One region of the Peribacillus sp. NPDC097225 genome, then DNA from elsewhere that is predicted to be linked to it. Evidence: riboswitches for the same ligand, from Rfam matches in the RefSeq annotation. Region 1 holds a riboswitch; the other holds the start of a gene.
The links. A riboswitch is a leader RNA that binds a small molecule or an ion and turns the genes downstream of it on or off. The one in region 1 is predicted to bind thiamine pyrophosphate.
Positions count from the first base shown of each region.

Region 1 (9,616 bases):
CAAGACAGTTGTAAATACTATAGCGAAAAGGAAAATTAATAGGTAATATTAAATAGGAGAATATATTGGTAAGCGATCAGATTTTAGGAGGTTTATATGGAAAACAATGCGAAAGTGATATCGCAGCGTAAACTGCTGGGTGTCGCTGGTTTTGGATGGATGTTTGATGCACTTGATGTCGGGATGCTTTCTTTTATCATCGTTGCATTGAAACAGGATTGGAATTTAACGAGCCAACAGGTCGGTTGGATCGGAAGTATCAATTCTATCGGGATGGCAGTAGGGGCGATTCTCTTTGGAGCAATGGCAGACCGGGTTGGCAGAAAGAATGTCTTTATCATAACCTTATTATTATTTTCGATTGCGAGCGGTCTGTCTGCAGCCGTCAGTACGCTTAGTTTATTCCTGATTTTGCGTTTCTTGATAGGGATGGGGCTCGGGGGAGAGCTACCCGTTGCTTCAACACTCGTTTCTGAAAGCGTCGAGGCAAGTAAAAGGGGACGTGTTGTGGTACTCCTTGAAAGTTTCTGGGCGGTCGGCTGGTTGTTGGCGGCGCTCATCTCTTATTTCATCATTCCTGTATACGGATGGCGTGTGGCTTTGTTATTAAGTGCGGTTCCGGCATTATATGCTCTATATCTACGTTTGAAATTACCCGATTCTCCTAAATATACGGAGCTTGCAAAGAAACAGAGACCGTCTGTGCTGAACAACATGAAAATGGTCTGGCAAAAAGGGCACGCACGTCAGACACTTGTTTTATGGATTCTTTGGTTTTGTGTGGTCTTTTCCTATTACGGCATGTTTTTATGGTTACCAAGTGTCATGGTCATGAAGGGCTTCAGCATGATTCAGAGTTTTGAATATGTATTGATCATGACGTTAGCCCAATTGCCTGGTTATTTCTCTGCTGCGTGGTTGATAGAGAAGATGGGGCGTAAGTTCGTATTGATTACATATTTAATAGGAACGGCAGGTAGTGCATTTTTCTTTGGCTCCGCTGAAGGCTTATCACTCTTGATCGTATCCGGCATGTTCCTATCGTTTTTCAACTTAGGTGCATGGGGGGCGCTTTATGCGTATACACCTGAACAGTATCCAACCGTCATTCGTGGAACCGGGACGGGGTTAGCAGCTGGAGTCGGACGCGTCGGGGGCATTTTGGGGCCATTGCTTGTCGGGTATCTAGTTGCTGGAGATACACCGATATCGACCATCTTCACGATTTTTACAATCGCAATTTTAATTGGTGCTGTTGCTGTGGCATTTGGAAAAGAAACGAAGAATACCATTCTTTCATAAAGGAAGGAGGATGACTCGAAATGAGCATCCTCCTTCTATTAATTAGTGAATCTTTTTATAGTGTATGAAAGGAGTGTAGCCACGTCCATTGGATTTTTTGCCTGTGTAATGGCAGAGACGACCGCAGCACCGGCAATTCCACTTTTAGAAAGCCTGTTGATATTATCCGCTGTAATCCCACCGATCGCAACGGCAGGAATCGAGGTACTGTGACAAATTCTCTCCAGTTCCCCTTTTTTCAAAGCAGTTGCGTCTTGTTTCGTTTTTGTCGGGAATACAGAGCCAACACCAATATAGTCAGCGCCATTGTTTTCAGCTTCAAGGGCCTCCTCCAAGGTAGAGACGGATACTCCAATGATCATATTGTCAGGAACAAGGGTCTTGATGATGGGAAGAGGAAGGTCATCCTGCCCAACATGAATTCCATCCGCTCCTACAGCAAGCGCAATATCCACGCGGTCATTAATGATTAACGGAATCGAAAGTTCATCAAGGACCCCTTTTAATAGAGAAGCTTTTTGATAAAAAGTAAGGGAAGATGCCTGCTTTTCTCTAAGTTGGACGGCCGTAACTCCGCCTGAAACCGCTTCGGTGATGATAGTGGTCATGTCCTCGACGGCTAATGATTCTTCCGTGACTAAATAAAGGCTCAAATCAAATGGCACTTTCTTCATGCATTTTCACCTCGTATTTCCATATGGAATCATTCATTCCTGAGATGGCATCGATAATCCGTGTCCGGTATGTCCCTGTGCCATCATTTTTTTCAAGGGTTCTGGCAGCAAGCTCACCAGAGATGCTCATGGTTGAAATTCCTGCGATAGCAGCTGAATAGTAATCCTCCGTAATTCCGCAGAAGACCCCAATCAAGGCCGTCGACATACAGCCGGTGCCGGTCACCTTTGTTAAAAGAGGGTTTCCATTATCGATGATGGACGTACGTGAAGAGTCACTAACGGCATCCTTGGCTCCACTCACGACGACAACACTCTTCAGTTTTCTAGCAGCACGTAGGGATAGTTCTGCATTACTCATGGAAAGCGGTCCTGAATCGACCCCTCGCGTTACGATATCGCCTCCCATTAGCCGATGGACTTCACTTGCATTGCCGCGAATAATCTGGACAGTCATTGAATCGAGCAGTTCCATCGCTTTCTCTGTTCGGTAAGGGGTGGAGCCGACGCCCACAGGATCTAAAATTACGGGTATATGGCAATCGTTCGCTGTTTTCCCGGCAATCGCCATCGCCTCAAAGGAAACATCATCCAGTGTACCTAAGTTAATCACCAGTGCTTGTGTCAGTTTGACCATGTCCGCCACTTCTTTTGGATTGGAAGTCATAACGGGAGAACCACCAATTGCCAGGGTAGCATTGGCACAATCATTTGCAGTAACAAAGTTGGTGATTTGGTGGACGAGTGGTTGTTTCTTTCTCACTCTGCCAAATAAGTCTGCAACGGATGTATTCATGTGAAATCACTCCGTTCCTTTTTATAAAATTGATGGAAATGGTGAACGGGTCCGTGTCCCTTACCGAGTTCTAAGCTATTTCGTATCGCTTCTGAAATATAGATTTTCGATTGTTCAATGGACGTCGCTAAAGGAAGTCCATTAGCAAGATTAGATGCAATGGCAGAGGAAAGGGTACAGCCTGTTCCATGCGTATTTTTTGTATGAATGCGTTCACCCTTGATCCAAGAGAATTCCTTGCCATCATAAAAGAGGTCATTAGGATTTCCTGCTGCATGTCCCCCTTTTAGTAAAACAGCCTTCGGGCCCAGTTCGAGAATAGCGGTACATGCCTTATAAAAGTCCTGCTTCGTCCGGATTGGGAACCCGGTAAGGACCTCTGCTTCAGGTATATTGGGCGTGACAAGTGTAGCAAGTGGAAGTAAATCGATTTTTAACGACGAAACGGCCCTCTCATCTAACAGATGGTGTCCACTTTTGGAAATCATGACAGGATCAAGGACGACGATAGCCGGTTTAAATAATTTTAGCGAATGGGTGACGGTTTCGACCGTCTCCTTTGATCCAAGCATCCCTATTTTTACTGCGTCGACACGAATGTCTTCAAAAACTGCCGCAATTTGGTCGGTGATCACAGCGAGATCGATGGGCTGTACAGATCGAACTTCCAAGGTATTCTGCGCCGTAACGGCTGTGATAACAGACATGCCATAAACCCGATGGGCCGAAAATGTTTTTAAATCAGCTTGGATGCCGGCTCCGCCCCCAGAGTCAGATCCGGCGATTGTTAGTGCCGTTTTCATAAAAAAACCCCTTCATATAATGATTTTTCAAAAGCACTTTTAATGAAATAAAGCCTAAGAGTGCGCCCGTTAAAGAACTAAGAAGAAAAGCTGGCAGAAAACCAAAAAGTGCCGCTTTTTTTCCCAATAATAAAAGCGCGATCGGATAACAGGCGATGGATCCGAGAATGCCTGTCCCCACTATTTCTCCCAAGCAGGCGTGTCCCATCCTTTTTGTTTTTTGGTAGAGGAAGGCCGCCAGCAGGGCACCAATCATGCTGCCCGGAAATGCAAAAATGGAACCTGTACCTGTCATGTTCCTGATAAGGGATACTAAAAAGGCCTGGGTCACAGCAAAAAGCGGCCCCAACATAACGGCTGTCATGACGTTGGTTACATGTTGAATAGGAAACACCTTCGCAAAACCAACAGGGATGTAAACGAATGAGCTAGTCAGGGTAGTGATGGCCGTGAACAAGCTAGTCAACGTCATTTTCCGTAACAAGTTACCAGTATCTAGCATTCAAAGAGGCCAATCCTGTTCGTTGTGAACCATGTCCCAAAATAAATATTCATATCGGGAGGTCATTAAAAAGTGTTTCTCTAATCTTTTCAATTCCCCCTCAGGCATATCTTCCGTCAGTTCGTCTAACAGCTTGGCCAACCATTTGTGCGCATCTGCGAATTCGGGGGATGCATACGATTGAATCCAAGCGATATAACGATTTGTTTCTAGTGCTGTACCATTTTGTTCTTTTAATATCGAGCCAATTTCATAGTAATCCCAGGCACAAGGAAGTAAGCAGGCAATAAGGTCGGCTAAAGTTCCATGATGGGCAGCATTGAGCATATAACCTGTATAGGCAAGGGTAATCGGAGTGGGTTCGGTATTTTCCAATTCCTCAGAACTAATTCCGAACTCCTTGCAGTAGCTCCTATGCAAATCCATTTCTACCTGTAGAGTCTCATTTAAAATACTCGCAAATTTGGTCATGATCTCAAGGTTAGTGGCCTTGATGGTCCCTAAGGCAAAAAGCTTGGCATAATCCATAAGATAGATATAGTCCTGCTTTAAGTAATAGGCGAATTTCTTTTCTGATAGTGTCCCGTCTCCAATTGCTTGAACGAAAGGATGAGTATGATTCTTTTTCCAAATTTCTTTTGAACGTTCGTGAAGTCTAGCACTGAAAGTTTTCATTTGGGTTTTCGTCATGATTTTTCCCCCTTATAATTCATTCACATACAAAGGAGGGGAGTGTCCAAAAATGAAGAACAGCCGCTTTCATATAGAAAGCGGCTGTTCTAGGAATGTACGAATCCCTTTTTCAACCTGCTTTCCTCCGCTGGTATGACCAGATCAGGTACAAAGGGTTTGATTCTCAGCCTATTAATGGCTCCCCTAGCAGTTTATTATTCAATTAAACGAAAACCCCGTTCCTGAAAACGGAACGGGGCAGATGGATGAAGTCAAATATACGACGACGATATCATCCACTTTCCTCCGCCGGCATCACCCGGATCAGGTTCAAAGGGTCCGGAACATCATTCCATCTCAGTCTTATAGAAGACTCCCCTAGTGGTATTTCGTATGTGATTATTGTCATCATATCAGATAAAAAGGAAAATGCAACCTTTGAATTCAATAGAATTTTATGAGTATTTTGTGGCGTGAAAGGGGTAGTAGGATAAAATCCCCATTGGCAAATGGAGCATACCTAACCCACGGTCAATTGGAGCGAAATATAGTTATTAGCAAAATAGGGATATGGGCTTACCTTGTGCTAAAAGAGCACACGGAAAAATAATATAAAAATTAAAAATTATTTGAATGTAATTGACTTATCCTTGCAAGTGGGATAAAATCATGTCAAAATCATTTATATTCTGTATTCTTATCCAGAGAGGTGGAGGGACTTGGCCCTATGAAACCTCGGCAACAGACCCATCGGGGAACTGTGCTTCTTCCAACAAGCAATCGCTTGGAAGATAAGAAGAGACGAACGGACCTCTGTCGACCTCTTCTTGGATTAGAAGGGGTTTTTATTTTTGTCAAATAGGGTTTAAGAATCCCGTACAACAGGTATATATATTTTGGCTTTAGCAAAGCCTATAAGATTAGGGGCATTATATGTGGAAAATATGAATAAAAGGAAAGGGGCCATTCATATGGCAGAGTTTTTCGAGAAAAAAGAACAGAGGAGAGCATTGTTGATAGAAGAACTATTATCAAATGGTGTATACAAAACCTCTGATGAAAAGCATCTCTATGATGCTCCATTAAAAGCTCTTGAAGATGAATATAAGATTGTTATAGATAAATCAGGTAATGAGTCACCTCCAGAGTGCATGACTTAGTTAACCTATAGTGAACAATCAAAGAGAAAAAGCATTTGCTGTGTAAAGGCAAATGCTTTTTCCCTTTGAACTGACATAAAAAGTACAAAATAGAAAAATATAATGGGTATTTTGTCACATTTCACTAGTGAAATAACATATTTAAAACATGTAAAATGATTGATTTCGCCTAGTGCTTTGGTTATGATAAAAATGTAAAATAATTGAAAAATAGGAAGTGATTATATTGAAGCCTCCTCATATAACAACAGTTGAAAAAATTGAAGAAAAACGAAAAGAAATGATTATGTTAGCAAAAAATTATGGTTTGACAAGCAGGATGACCATTCAAGCAAGTCAAGAGTTGGATTCTTTATTGAATGCGGTCACACATATAAAATTCCTGGGAGTTTGTCGCGAATAATCAGTACATCCCACTAGACCATTCAAATCCAGGCAATCGCCTTTTGCAATGGAAGTCATGTAGTTACACGTTTACCAAGAATGACCAAATCGCGTTCCACTCCATCGAGTTCTGCTATTTTCGGTAAATGCGCCCATTTTTCAAAACCAAATTTTGAAAAAAGCTTAATACTTGGTGCATTGTGTGCGAAAATAAATCCAAGAAGTGTCTTAATCCCTATCTTCGGACTCACCTCTATAGCCTTTTGGATTGAAAGTTGTCCAATTCCTTTCCCACGGAACTCCTCATCTATATAGATGCTAATTTCAGCGGTAAAATCATATGCGGGCCTACCATAAAAAGATTGAAAACTCATCCACCCAGCTGTTTTTCCATCATGTATGATCATATATAATGGCCGTTTGAGAATATGATGTTCCTCAAACCATTTGAGCCGTGATTCTACTGTAACTGGTTCTGTATCCGCAGTGACCATCCTCGAAGGTACTGTAGAATTGTAAATTTCAATAATTTTAGGCAAATCCTCAAATATTGCTTCCCTGAATTCTATAAACTCCTTCATCATTAAGCTCCAATCCATTTATTATGGCATTCCAATCACCTGAGTACAGGTGCATCATGCAATTTAAGTTTTTTATTAGATTATTCGAATGTTAGGCTTGTCCTCTTTTTGGGTATTTAAAAATAAAATACTTCCTAGTGAATACAAAAGGAGAAGCAAAACAAATGAAGAAAATCGTTGGCTTATTTTTTATTGTACTTGTTATTTGTTTAGTTGCCTATGCGTTTCAGGCAGTAGATGCGAAAAACGATCAAAGAGTCATGGCATTTGGAGATTCTTTGACTTATGGAAAGGGAGATAAAGAAGGGGAAGGATATATTGATGACTTGAAACATAAAACGAATGATTCCGATTCAGAAAAAGTCCAATTCTGGAATTATGGTATTAAAGGTCAGGAAACGGACGGTGTCATTAAACAGCTCGAAGATCTTGAGATTAACACAAAATTGGATAAGGCTGACACATTTATCGTCTATATCGGAATCAATGATTTAATTAACAGTAATGGTGGAAACTTAAAAAAAATCAATGATCAAAAGATAAATGATGAAAAGAAAGAGTATGTACAACATTTAGATAAAATTCTTTCTGAGCTTCTAAAGAAAAATAATAAAGCTGATATCTTGGTGATAGGGTTATATAACCCGAATAAAGACGACTTGAAATTAGAAAACCATATTAGTGATTATAATCATTCGATTCAAAAGATGGTGGACAAGGATAGTAGACTAAAGTATATCCCTACAAACGATTTATTCGAAAACAAAGATAAAAAAGCATACTTCAGTGATGAAATTCATCCAAATGAAGAAGGCTATCAGCTTATAACCAATCGAATCTTAGATAAATATGATTTTAAATAAGAACGATAAAAGGGCATGGAAACTTGATTTCCATGCCCTTTTAGGTTTATTTATCGGGGGCGGATTTCTGGTTGGTTATGTTTCTGATGGTGCCTCCGCCTGTGGAAACTGTAAGTCATGGAGCTGCCGATAGCGACCATTATTTAGTAGCAGTTGTTCGTGCGTTCCATTTTCTTGAATTACCCCTTTTTCAAGAACGACAATTTGATCTGCCTTTTGAACGGTTGATAACCGATGGGCAATGACGATTGAAGTCCGGTTCTCTAATAGGTTGGATAACGCTTCCTGAATCAGATGTTCGGATTCCGTATCGAGCGATGCCGTCGCCTCATCGAGAATGATGATTTGGGGATTCTTCAAAAGGGCCCTGGCGATGGCAATCCGTTGCTTTTGGCCACCAGAAAGTTTGACCCCACGTTCTCCGATTTGTGAGTCATATCCTTTTGGGAACGTCTTGATGAAATCATGAGCATATGCCGCCTTAGCCACTTCGATAATTTCCTCGTCCGTTGCGTCGAGTTTACCATAGGTTATATTATCGCGGATGGTCCCGGTAAACAAAATGATGTCTTGCGAAACAACCCCCATTTGGCTCCGTAAAGATTTGAGGGTGAGATCACGAATATCATGGCCATCCATTTTTATTGTCCCTTGTTGGGGGTCATAGAAACGAATTAAAAGGCTGGTAATCGTTGATTTCCCTGCCCCGGATGAGCCGACAAGAGCGGTTACCTGTCCTGCTTTTATCATCAGGTTAAGATTTCGGAGTACTGGTACCCCCTCGACATAAGCGAAATCAATTCCTTGAAATTCGATTTGTTTCGTGATTTTGGGAACATTAATTGCTGTCTTTTTGTCCTGGATTCCAGGTTGTGTCTCCATTATTTCGGTGATCCGTTCAAAAGCTGCAGCTGATTGTTGCACGATACTGATTACACGGCTGAAATTACGGATTGGACTTTGCAGAAGCCTGAGATAAGCCAGGAATGCCACGATTAATCCAATCGTAAATTCTCCCTGCATCACTTGCCAGGCACCAAATACAATCACGGCGATCAGACCTAAATTATTCATTAAATCTATGAGCGGGCCAAACATGGACCTCAGTCGAACTGATTTGATGTTTGCTACCGTATTCTCATGGTTTCGGTCCGCGAATCGTTTTGATTCAAATTCTTCATTTGTGAAGGATTGGATGAGCCGCATGCCGGAAAGGGAATCCTGCAGCTGATTGCTAACATCGCCGGCCGAACTTTGCACGCTCCTGAAAGAGAGGCGGATGCGCTTACCAAATATACGTGTCAGGTAGAACATGAACGGAAAGGTAATGAGAAGGACCACGGTCAGTTTCCAATTGATGAACAGCATATAGATGGCAATGGCAAAGAAGGTAACCGTGTCTGTAATTACTTGTAGCATGCTTGATGAGATGAGTTGTTGAAGCAGGTTCACATCATTCGTGAGCCGGGACATTAAGTCACCCGTTCTATTTTTATCAAAAAATTTCATATCCAATTTTTGAATATGGTCATACATTTCATTTCGTAAATTCATGATCGCTTTTTGCCCCACTTTAGATACGATATAGCCGTTCACATAATTAAGCAAAGCTAGCAATATGGCCGCAAAGAGGATACCTATGCCTACCCAAATCAATGAGTCATATTCTTTCCCAGGTATGACATCATCAATCGTATATTGCGTAAGTTGTGGAATGGAAAACTCAAGCATGGAAATGAAAATCATTATGCATATGATCATACTTGAAAATTTCCATCTGGATGGGATACGATTGAATATTTGTTTCAACATTGACCGAATGCTTCCTTTTGATGGTGCAGCTGTCAGGGTGTTACGGCCCTTGTGGCTGAAAGGGATA
Region 1 is NZ_JBIWDJ010000003.1:446,282-455,897, forward strand. Features, by position in the region: gene ACIQXH_RS12325 (MFS transporter) at 97-1,302, shown strand; gene thiE (thiamine phosphate synthase) at 1,341-1,976, opposite strand; gene thiM (hydroxyethylthiazole kinase) at 1,957-2,772, opposite strand; gene thiD (bifunctional hydroxymethylpyrimidine kinase/phosphomethylpyrimidine kinase) at 2,769-3,575, opposite strand; gene thiW (energy coupling factor transporter S component ThiW) at 3,544-4,077, opposite strand; gene tenA (thiaminase II) at 4,078-4,767, opposite strand; TPP riboswitch at 4,873-4,965, opposite strand; TPP riboswitch at 5,034-5,139, opposite strand; SAM riboswitch class I at 5,444-5,547, shown strand; gene ACIQXH_RS12355 (Fur-regulated basic protein FbpA) at 5,646-5,909, shown strand; gene ACIQXH_RS12360 (aspartyl-phosphate phosphatase Spo0E family protein) at 6,136-6,312, shown strand; gene ACIQXH_RS12365 (GNAT family N-acetyltransferase) at 6,368-6,874, opposite strand; gene ACIQXH_RS12370 (DUF459 domain-containing protein) at 7,039-7,737, shown strand; gene ACIQXH_RS12375 (ABC transporter ATP-binding protein) at 7,813-9,616, opposite strand, start outside.

Region 2 (9,616 bases), 260 kb from region 1:
AAATCAAAATAACAAATTAAAACCTTTTCGTTATAGAACCGTATTAAGTGATGTAGCATATCACCATAAAGATCTTTATGTAAGATTCCTTCCAAAATGACATATTCACATTTTCCTTTTCCGTATTCCGTAATTTGTCGGATCAAATCAATTGAAAGGTTGCCTTCTCTATCACGAACATTCAACATGTCCCGGCGAACTGTATCCTGAGAAACCAATAGGGTACCTATTCCTAACTGATTTTGAAGGCTCTTTGCTATCGTTGTTTTTCCACTGCCAGAGTTCCCTCGTATGATGATTAGCTTCGATTTCATGGTCTCCCCCCATAACCTTGCGCTCTTTATATAAACCCTGATTGTTAGCAAGACATTTTCTCAGATTGAGGCTGAACCTGTACCGTTTAGAAAATAGAAAAGGTAAATGGAACAAGAATTCCCTTGTTCCATTCCTTACTTGCTTAATTACTTCGCTTGATCCTTCATCATCACAGTAGCCTCTGGCGCCTTTTCATGGATGAACTTCGGTATAATGGCCATATATAGGAAGCCTACGAAGATCAGACACCCTCCCACTACCCAATATAACGTTTCTACTGCTATGTAGGTGGGGAATCCAACGGCTATCAAGAATAACGTGATTGATTGCGATAACATCACCAAGGGGTTGATCCATCCTTGGACCCTCCCCATCATTTCGGGAGCAACGAGGCTTGGCAGCCACCCGCCAAGGGACACATTAAGTATGGGAAGCGATAGAGCCACGATGGCTAATCCAATCATATATTGCAGGGTTGTTTCGACAAGGCCACTGGCCACCGTGCCCACTCCCGATATCAGCAAGCCTACGACCATCATATGATGAAGCTTCATTTTTTTGGCCAGTACCGAAGCTAAGATGCTTCCCAGCAATACTCCAGTCCCGAAAATGACACCAAAGATGACTGCATACTTTTCATAATCAACAGGTTCAAGTTTGTACTTCAAGATAAAAACCTGCATCACGGAAAATCCACCATTCACAATCCCAAATACTAGAAAACCGCTGATTAACGTGAACAATAGCTTATACTGCCATATATATTGCCAGCCAATTTTAAAATCTGCCCAAACGCCTGTTACACTCAGTTCCTTCAAATTGTAAACTCCATTCGGCTGTCTGACTTCTTTTGAAATCCGACAGGAACGGATCAAGAAACCACTGATTATAAATCCGATCACATCGAAGATAATGGCTCCCTCAATGCCGACTGACCAATAGATAAAAATGCCGATTCCGTTTCCGAAAAGCATGAACAGACTCGATACCATCTGATTTAAACCAGCCGCCATCGTATAATCCTCTTTAGGCAAAATGCCTTGAATCAACGCTGACTCCGCTGGCACAAAGAAATTCCTGACGGCACTTCTCAGAAAAATGACGGCAAACGATACCATGAGAAGATCTAGCTCTAACGAAAGCAAGAATAAAACAGACAACCCTGCGCAAATCCAATCACAATACAAAGCAATCTTTTGCCTGTCCAATCTATCAGCAAAAACCCCCACCAGTAAGAAAACAGCAAGGGTAGGCAAAGAATACATTAATTCCGTAACCGTCGCATAAATCGGCTGATTGGTGAAGCGGTCCAGTAAATAAAACATAAATGCAGTCATGCCGATGGTCCCGCCCATTTGTGATGTTACGTTCGCTAAAAATAATTTCGTATAATTTCGATTGTTAAAAAGTTTTATGATCTCTTTCTATCCCCCTTCATCCGACTTTCTGGTTAATTTTACCCAAAAATTCCAATTCAAGAAAGAGAAATCAATGAATTATTTTTCAAATGTGCCCTTCACCATCGCTTTGCCCTCACTGACCATAATCTGACCCATTGCGATGACGGTATCTATTTCAAAGGTCTCTTTTTTCAAAATCAGTATATCTGCGTCCCTTTCCGTTTCCACCCGTCCTTTATTAGTTAGCTTCAAAATATTCGCGGGATTTTCCGTGACCACACGGATGGAATCCTCTATCGAAACTCCATCATCGATAATCGCATCGACAACCGATTCATACAGCGACATGCAGGTCCCCATACTCAGTCCGGATATATTTCCGTTGCCATCAAATTCCGGAAGGCTAGCCTGTCCATCTGATGTAAGCGTGATGTTGCGGATATCAACACCTTCGTCGAGGGCTCTCCTTATTGCCGTGCTTGCTTTTACTTCCCCTTCATCCAGGAATTTTTGAATGGTACTTGTCGTGAAATCGATGTACCCGCCTTTTTTGGCAAATTGTATCCCGGCCTCAAACAAATGCGGGTTCCGGTTCATATGTGTAGGGTAGAACTGTGTAATCGGTATTTCCGTCGTCCTGACGACTTCCTCGATTACCTGTACATGATCCAGGCTATCCCCGACATGTATATTAACGATACCGGCTTTCCCGGACAAAAGTCCTCCATTCCTGGCCTGCGACGCAAGTTTTGCAAGCTCTGCCACGGTTGGCTGTGAAGAACGGTGATCGGCAATGGCAATTTCACCAACTCCAATGATTTTATCCACTAAGATTAAATCATCTTCAATCTTGTCCATTAGGGTCTTCACCGGGACTTGGTACGAACCTGTTTGAACGAAGCAACTAATCCCTTCTTCTTCTAGGGCCCTCGCTTTAGCGAGCAAGTCCGGCATCGTCCTTGTCGTTCCATCCGTGCCAATGACCCCGACTAATGTCGTGATACCGGCTAGCGTCGCGTCGGTCAACTGAATTTCGGGCGTTCTTGTTTTGAATCCCCCTTCACCGCCGCCACCGATGATATGAACATGTGCATCGATAAAACCTGGTACAATGATTCGACCGTTCGCGTCAATCACTTGCATTTCAACGAAATTGGCAGGGACGTCGATTTTATCCTCGATGAAGCCAATTTGTTTTCCGACCAACAAAACGTCTTTCTTACCTATGTATTCCGGCGTATAAACCTCACCATTCTTTATCAGTGTCAGCATAGGGCCAAACTCCCTCCAAGTTTAAATATTCTAATAGGTTTCAAAACGATATACGCGGGTAAATATACACCATAACCCAATTACATGAATTCAAAAGAACTTAACTTAGTTTTTCTATCTTATAAGTATTACGGCACAAACATTTAATTATATAAAAATTAAAGGAGTAAACAACCATGAACAAAGTAATTTCTGCTGATATTAAAACAAATACACGATTATCCATGCGTCAAATCATGAACTTATACCAAGTGACAAAAGAATTCAAAGGAAACATCTACTTTATCTGCAATCATAAAATGGTCGATGCCACAAAACTTTCAACATTTGTATCATTCGTTCTCATTCTACAAGAGTGTGTGGATATGAAAGTGATCCTAGAAGGACAAAATGTACATGCAATGCTGGAAAAGGTTCAGGCCATTTGTAAAGAAAATGATGAAAAAATAGGATTTCACTCCAACCAAACCGTTGGGATTTAATATACGAAAAAAAATTACATATAAATGAGGTGTATAGATATGAGAACCATTTTAATGATTATCGGGGCTATCGTCGTAATCGGTTTAGTTGTAAATTTCATCTTTTAATGAGGGAAAAAAAGCTGTCAATAATGACAGCTTTTTTTCATTTACTGGGAATATGGATATATCCCCAATCATCACCAAGGAAAATCCCATGTTTTCCACTTACCAAGCCCCTCCTTGATTTCATTCCCCTTATCAATCCAATATTGCTTCCTTTCCTCTTCTTCTTCCTTTTCCTGCTGTTCTGCTATCAATGGTCCGATGTCTTCTGCATGAAATGATTCAGCCGTTTCGTTCTGTAAGGCCTGAGCCATGATTTTTTGAAAGATGAGTGTACTTCCCTGGCTGCTGTTAGTGGTTAAATAATGTTCTTTATCCGTTTTATCGTAGCCAGCCCATACAGCTCCTACTAAAGAAGGGGTGTATCCCACGAACCATTGATCCTTCACACCTGATATGCCTTCGATCGGGACCTGTGTGGATCCTGTCTTTCCTGCGATTTCATAGCCAGAGACCGCGGCATTTTTAGCCGTTCCATAGTTAACTGTCCCAAGAAGCATCGCATTCATCTTATCGACGACATCCTTCGAAGCCACCTTTGTCTTCTTTTCCTTCCAGGTTGCTATTTCTTTCCCATCCGTGTCTTCTATTTTTATAATGGCATGCGCTTCGTTTCGCTTTCCTTCATTTGCAAACGCCGCATAAGCTCCTGCCATTTGGAGTGGGGACACCCCTTTATCCATCCCGCCTAAGGCTATCGATAGATTTCGGTCATTTTTTTTGTCATAAGGAATCCCAAACCGTTTGAGCGCATCCAGCCCCTTGTCGATTCCAATTTCATTCAGGAGCCAAACGGTTGGCACATTCAAGGAATTCATCACGGCTTCATACATTGGGACCTCCCCTTTATAAGTGCCGCTCAAATTCGATGGTTCATAATTCCCGAACTCCATCTTCTCGTCTTTTAAAGAGTCGGTCATTTCATATCCTTCTTCAATTGCCGGTGTATAAACAGCGAGCGGTTTAATCGACGAACCAGGAGATCTTTTCAGTTGCGTCGCCCGATTATATCCCATGAATTGATGCTCGCCCCTCCCCCCAACAAGTGCCTTAATGCCGCCTGTTTTAGGATGAAGAAGGACCGTCCCACTTTGCACCAATATGTCATTGCTTGTCCCAGAAGGGAAATTGGCATCCTGACTATAGACTGATTCGGCAGCCTGCTGCATCGGTTGATCTAATGTGGTATATATTTTATAGCCCCTAGTGAGTAATTGCTGGAGCTCCAATCCATACATGGTGGAGGCTTCAGATAGGACATGGTCTATATAATAAGGATACTTCCCTTTTAAAGGATCTGTATCTTCACCTAACTGTAGTGATACTTCATCCTTTTTGGCAGAAGCCGCTTCCTCTTCGGTCAAATATCCGTGTTCGGTCATTCTAGACAGTACCAAATCCCGTCGTTTAACCGCCCCTTCTGGATTTTTGTACGGATCAAGCTTGGAAGGCAAGTTAATGACCCCAGCAAGCAAAGCCCCTTCGGCGACGGTTAACTCAGAAACATCTTTTGAAAAATATATGTTCGCTGCCTTTTTGAGTCCCCATGCTCCATGTCCAAAATAAACTTGATTCACATACATTTCCAAAATTTCATCCTTTGTATACGTACGTTCCAATTCTTGAGCGATGAAAAACTCTTCTATCTTTCTTTTCAAGGTCCGATCTGATTCAAGCATGGTGATTTTTACAAGTTGTTGGGTAAGTGTGCTCCCGCCTTCAACAACGCTTTTCGCCTTGACATTTTTCACCATCGCACGCATGATCGCTTGATAATCTATGCCATGATGTTCATAAAAACGGTGATCCTCAATGGATACGACCGCTTGAATGAGATGTTCCGGGATCTCCTCTATCGCGACGCCTTCCGATTTATTAGCCGTGACGGTACTGGCTAAGTTCCCATCCTCGTCATAAATCTTGGTCGGTTGCTGAAGTTGATCCTGGAGATTGCTTATATCCACAGTTTGTTTAAAATATATGAACAAACCGGCTCCCACTACGACAATGATTGATATAATTATAAGACCTATTTTCAATAACGCTCTCATTTGTACCCCCATTTTCCCAGATGCGACATGCTCCATTAAAAATATTTTGCCCTTTTTATGAAAGAAAACTCTTGCAATGGCTAAAAGGGAAAACAAATTCCACAACATTTTTCCCCTTATCCTTTTCCATACAAAGTGCCTACAATATTTCTCCCTTTCATGCCTAGTCTTTTCTTTTTCCATACCCTTTACCCACATTTATAAATCAATATACACCTGAAAAAGGCATGAAACCAATAAAAACGGGTATATAACCTATAATGACAAATTATGGGGAGAGATGATCTTAGATGAAACAATTAAAACGTATCGTCGCCGCTTATGATGGAAATGAAGAGAGCAACCGCGCAGTGGAATATGGAGCTTCATTAAAAAAGGCCTTTCCGGAAGCTGAATTGACCATTGTTCAAGTTCTGAATCCAAAAGGTGAAAGCCGCATCATCGAGAGTGCATCCGCTCCTGGGTTCGTACCGGCAGCAGGATTTTATGTCGACCCTTCACAAACGCATCCCGTAACAGAAGTAGAACAACAAAGTCAAATGCACATGAACGATACTCCCACCGTTCATGAAAACAATGTGAGGATGGCTGAAAGCAATATGATGAGATTGCTCAGTGAATGTCAGGTTAATGGAAATATCGAGATTTTAGAGGGAAATGCCACCGATAGCATATGTGACTATGCAAAGCGGACGAACGCCGATTTAATCATCGTCGGCAACAGTGCAAAAAGCGGCCTGGAAAAGTTTTTCCTCGGAAGCACCAGCAGTTCCATAGCCAAGCAGGCACCATGCTCGGTATTTATTGCAAAATAATGGAGAAAAGGGCCGGCTCATAATTGAGCCGGCCCTTTTTATAAGTCTGTCCTTAGATGGCTTTCTTTAACAAGACATTCGAAGCAGCCGAATAAAGCACCATTACCACGATTGCTGATAAAATAAAACTAAACAGCATATATGTCCCATTGTAAATCAAGGAATAGAGGACGACTGGTTGCCCGTTTGGCGCATATTCCCCAAAGAAAACGATACCTGCTGTAAAATGGCAAAGAAACCTCAGGAAGCTCCCCACAAACATGCCACAAACCGCATATATATCCCCTCTTAACCGTTTTCCCCCTTTACGGTTATTCACAAATTTATTCATGAACAACCCGGATAATCCCACGGCGGTAAAAGCAAGAAAATATTCGATAAATCCTTGAAGCGGCGTTGCCAGAAATGCCAAACCAGTGGCAATCTGCAAAAGCCCCAATAGTAAACCGGTGGCCATTCCTCCCTTGATTCCCCAACGATAGGCCATTAAGAATATCGGTACCATGGCAATGGAAATCGATCCCCCCTGTGGCCATATCCTTGCAAAAACAAAACCGGAGACTATATCCAGCAGTAATGCCAATGCAGAAAAAATCGCGACCTCTGTCATGAATAATGTTTTATGTTTCATCATCTCTCACCCTTCTCCACGTGCAAAAGTGCCCATGAGTCCCGTGTCGCTTTTTTGGCATGCAAAAAAGCAACACCAGGGCGGTAATGGATGCCCAGTATTGCTATCCAAAACCACATCCCTACGCTAGTACTAACTAACAGGTTCATAGGGTCTGAACTCAACCGTTCACTCTCAGCCATCTTGGCTCCCCTTGTGGAAGTATTTAATTTTTGTTCCTCGGTTAGAATATACTACTAGTTTCTCTAATTGACAAGTAAATAACACGATTATATCCACGAGCGTTTTTCCCTATTACTGGTTATATTTTTTCATCCAGCCAACTTCTTTACATGGCCTCAATACACATGCCATACGCCAAGTTAGATGGATAAAGACGACAATTTTTCTATAGACTCACTAGGGTTCAATTTGATATCTTTATAAAGGTTATTTTGCACGAGGGGGAAAAGACATGGATAAACATTCAATTTCTGCTGAAAAGGGCGCCTATATCAGTATAGCCGCATACATATTCTTGTCGGCCCTCAAATTAACGTTTGGTTACTTTGGAGACTCGAAAGGACTTTGGGCAGATGGTTTAAACAACACGACCGATATCATTGCCTCTGTCGCTGTATTAATAGGCTTAAAAATATCAAAGCGACCACCTGATAATAATCATTCATACGGTCATCTGAGAGCTGAAACCGTAGCGTCTCTGGTTGCCGCCTTCATTATGATCACCGTCGGATTACAGGTCATATACAGCGCCATCGAATCATTCTTTTCGCAGGATGCGACAGTTGTACCGAATATGTTCACAGCTTATGTCGCTTTATTCTCCGCCATCTTCATGTACGGGGTTTATCGTTACAACTTGGCTTTAAGCAAAAAAATAAACAGCGCCTCCATCCGTGCTGTCGCACAGGACAACCGTTCTGATGCTCTTGTCAGTATCGGTGCTTTCGTAGGTATTATCGGTACCACAATCGGCATAGACTGGTTGGATGCGGTTGCGGCTTTAGTGGTAGGTCTGATGATCTGTAAAACGGCTTGGGATATTTTCCACGACGCTTCACTTTCCTTGACCGACGGTTTCGATGAACAGCATCTCCAACAAATAGGTCAAACCATCCTGTTGACGGATGGGGTGAAAGACATGAGTGAAATTAAAGCTCGGATGCATGGGAATGAAATTCTGGTTGAAACAACCGTGCATGTCAATCCGCTCTTGACCGTCATCCAAAGTCATGACATTACAGTGAAGGTTGAAGAAAACTTATTAAAGGAACATGACATCAAACATGTCATTGTCCATATCGAACCCTATACATTTCAAAAAAAAGGTACCCGTCAATAATGAACGGTGCCTTTTTTATATGTGTAAACCCCCTATTAATACAATGTTTACCTAATATAAACAAAGCCTTTCCCCTTTTACCGATCATTTACCGCATGAATGAGTATTTAAAGAACGCTTTCAATCTGTTATTATTAAAACCATATATTACATTTTGGAATTATATTCTAATTCATTCATAATTAAGTAAGATAAATTCATTTTCCTACACATGGAGGGCAAAATGGTATTGAATCGAGAAATGACTCTTCACTTCCTATCTTCTCATAAAACTACTATCCTTACCGAATGGAAAGAGCGATTAAAGCATTTGTCAGATGGCTATATAGAATATTTTGAAGAAGAAATAGAAAAAATTCTAAATTCACTGATGAAACAACTGAAAAATACAGATACTAACATAGATGATATGCTGAAGGATTTAGGGGAAAAGATTTCAGCCGGCCGGGTTAAACAGCATTTGAATATGGATATGTTCTTTTCCATAACCTCTACCGGAAGATCGATCATCATTGATCAATTTCTCTCTTACGAAGCCATCAAAGGAGAACTATCTGCGGTTATCCACCAAATAAATGCGTACTTCGATAAACTCATTTATTTCGCTTTATCCAGTTATACCGATTTAAAGACGAAGCAGGTTGCGGAGCAATATCAGCTGATCAATCCAAATCATAAAGACCGTTTGACCCTTTTAGGCCAGATGACATCAAGTTTTGTCCATGAGTTCCGGAATCCCCTTACGTCCATCATGGGTTTCATTCAATTATTACAAGCCGAACAGCCAGAGATTAAGTATCTGGACATCATTTCAAAGGAATTGGATCAGCTTAATTATCGGATTACACAATTTCTTAACCTTTCAAAGAGGGAAACGGATACTACACAAATTGAAATATTTCCAATCGCCCCCCTGGTAGATGAAGTGATTGAATTCCTATACCCTAGCATCTTGGAAGTAAATGCTTCCGTCTCCTGTAATATTGAGGGCGAAGCCCAGTTGGCCGGCTCCAAGGAGGAATTCAGGCAAGTGTTACTCAATATCATATTGAATGCCCTGGATGTAGTTACGGAAACGCCAAATCCATCCATAGACATTTCCGGTTCGGTAGCATCAGGTTTCCTAACCTTGAATATTTCTAATAACGGTCCAAAGATACCTTCCGAGGTGCTTCCTAGCATCTTTGAACCCTTCATCACAAC
Region 2 is NZ_JBIWDJ010000003.1:185,486-195,101, reverse strand. Features, by position in the region: gene ACIQXH_RS11035 (kinase) at 1-314, opposite strand, end outside; gene ACIQXH_RS11030 (MFS transporter) at 462-1,733, opposite strand; gene iadA (beta-aspartyl-peptidase) at 1,812-2,987, opposite strand; gene ACIQXH_RS11020 (hypothetical protein) at 3,164-3,469, shown strand; gene ACIQXH_RS11015 (transglycosylase domain-containing protein) at 3,649-5,625, opposite strand; gene ACIQXH_RS11010 (universal stress protein) at 5,916-6,440, shown strand; gene thiT (energy-coupled thiamine transporter ThiT) at 6,493-7,074, opposite strand; TPP riboswitch at 7,173-7,275, opposite strand; gene ACIQXH_RS11000 (cation diffusion facilitator family transporter) at 7,526-8,413, shown strand; gene ACIQXH_RS10995 (histidine kinase N-terminal domain-containing protein) at 8,637-9,616, shown strand, end outside.
Region 2: it holds a riboswitch for thiamine pyrophosphate, as region 1 does, so the genes downstream of both, thiT (energy-coupled thiamine transporter ThiT) here and tenA (thiaminase II) in region 1, are expected to answer to the same signal.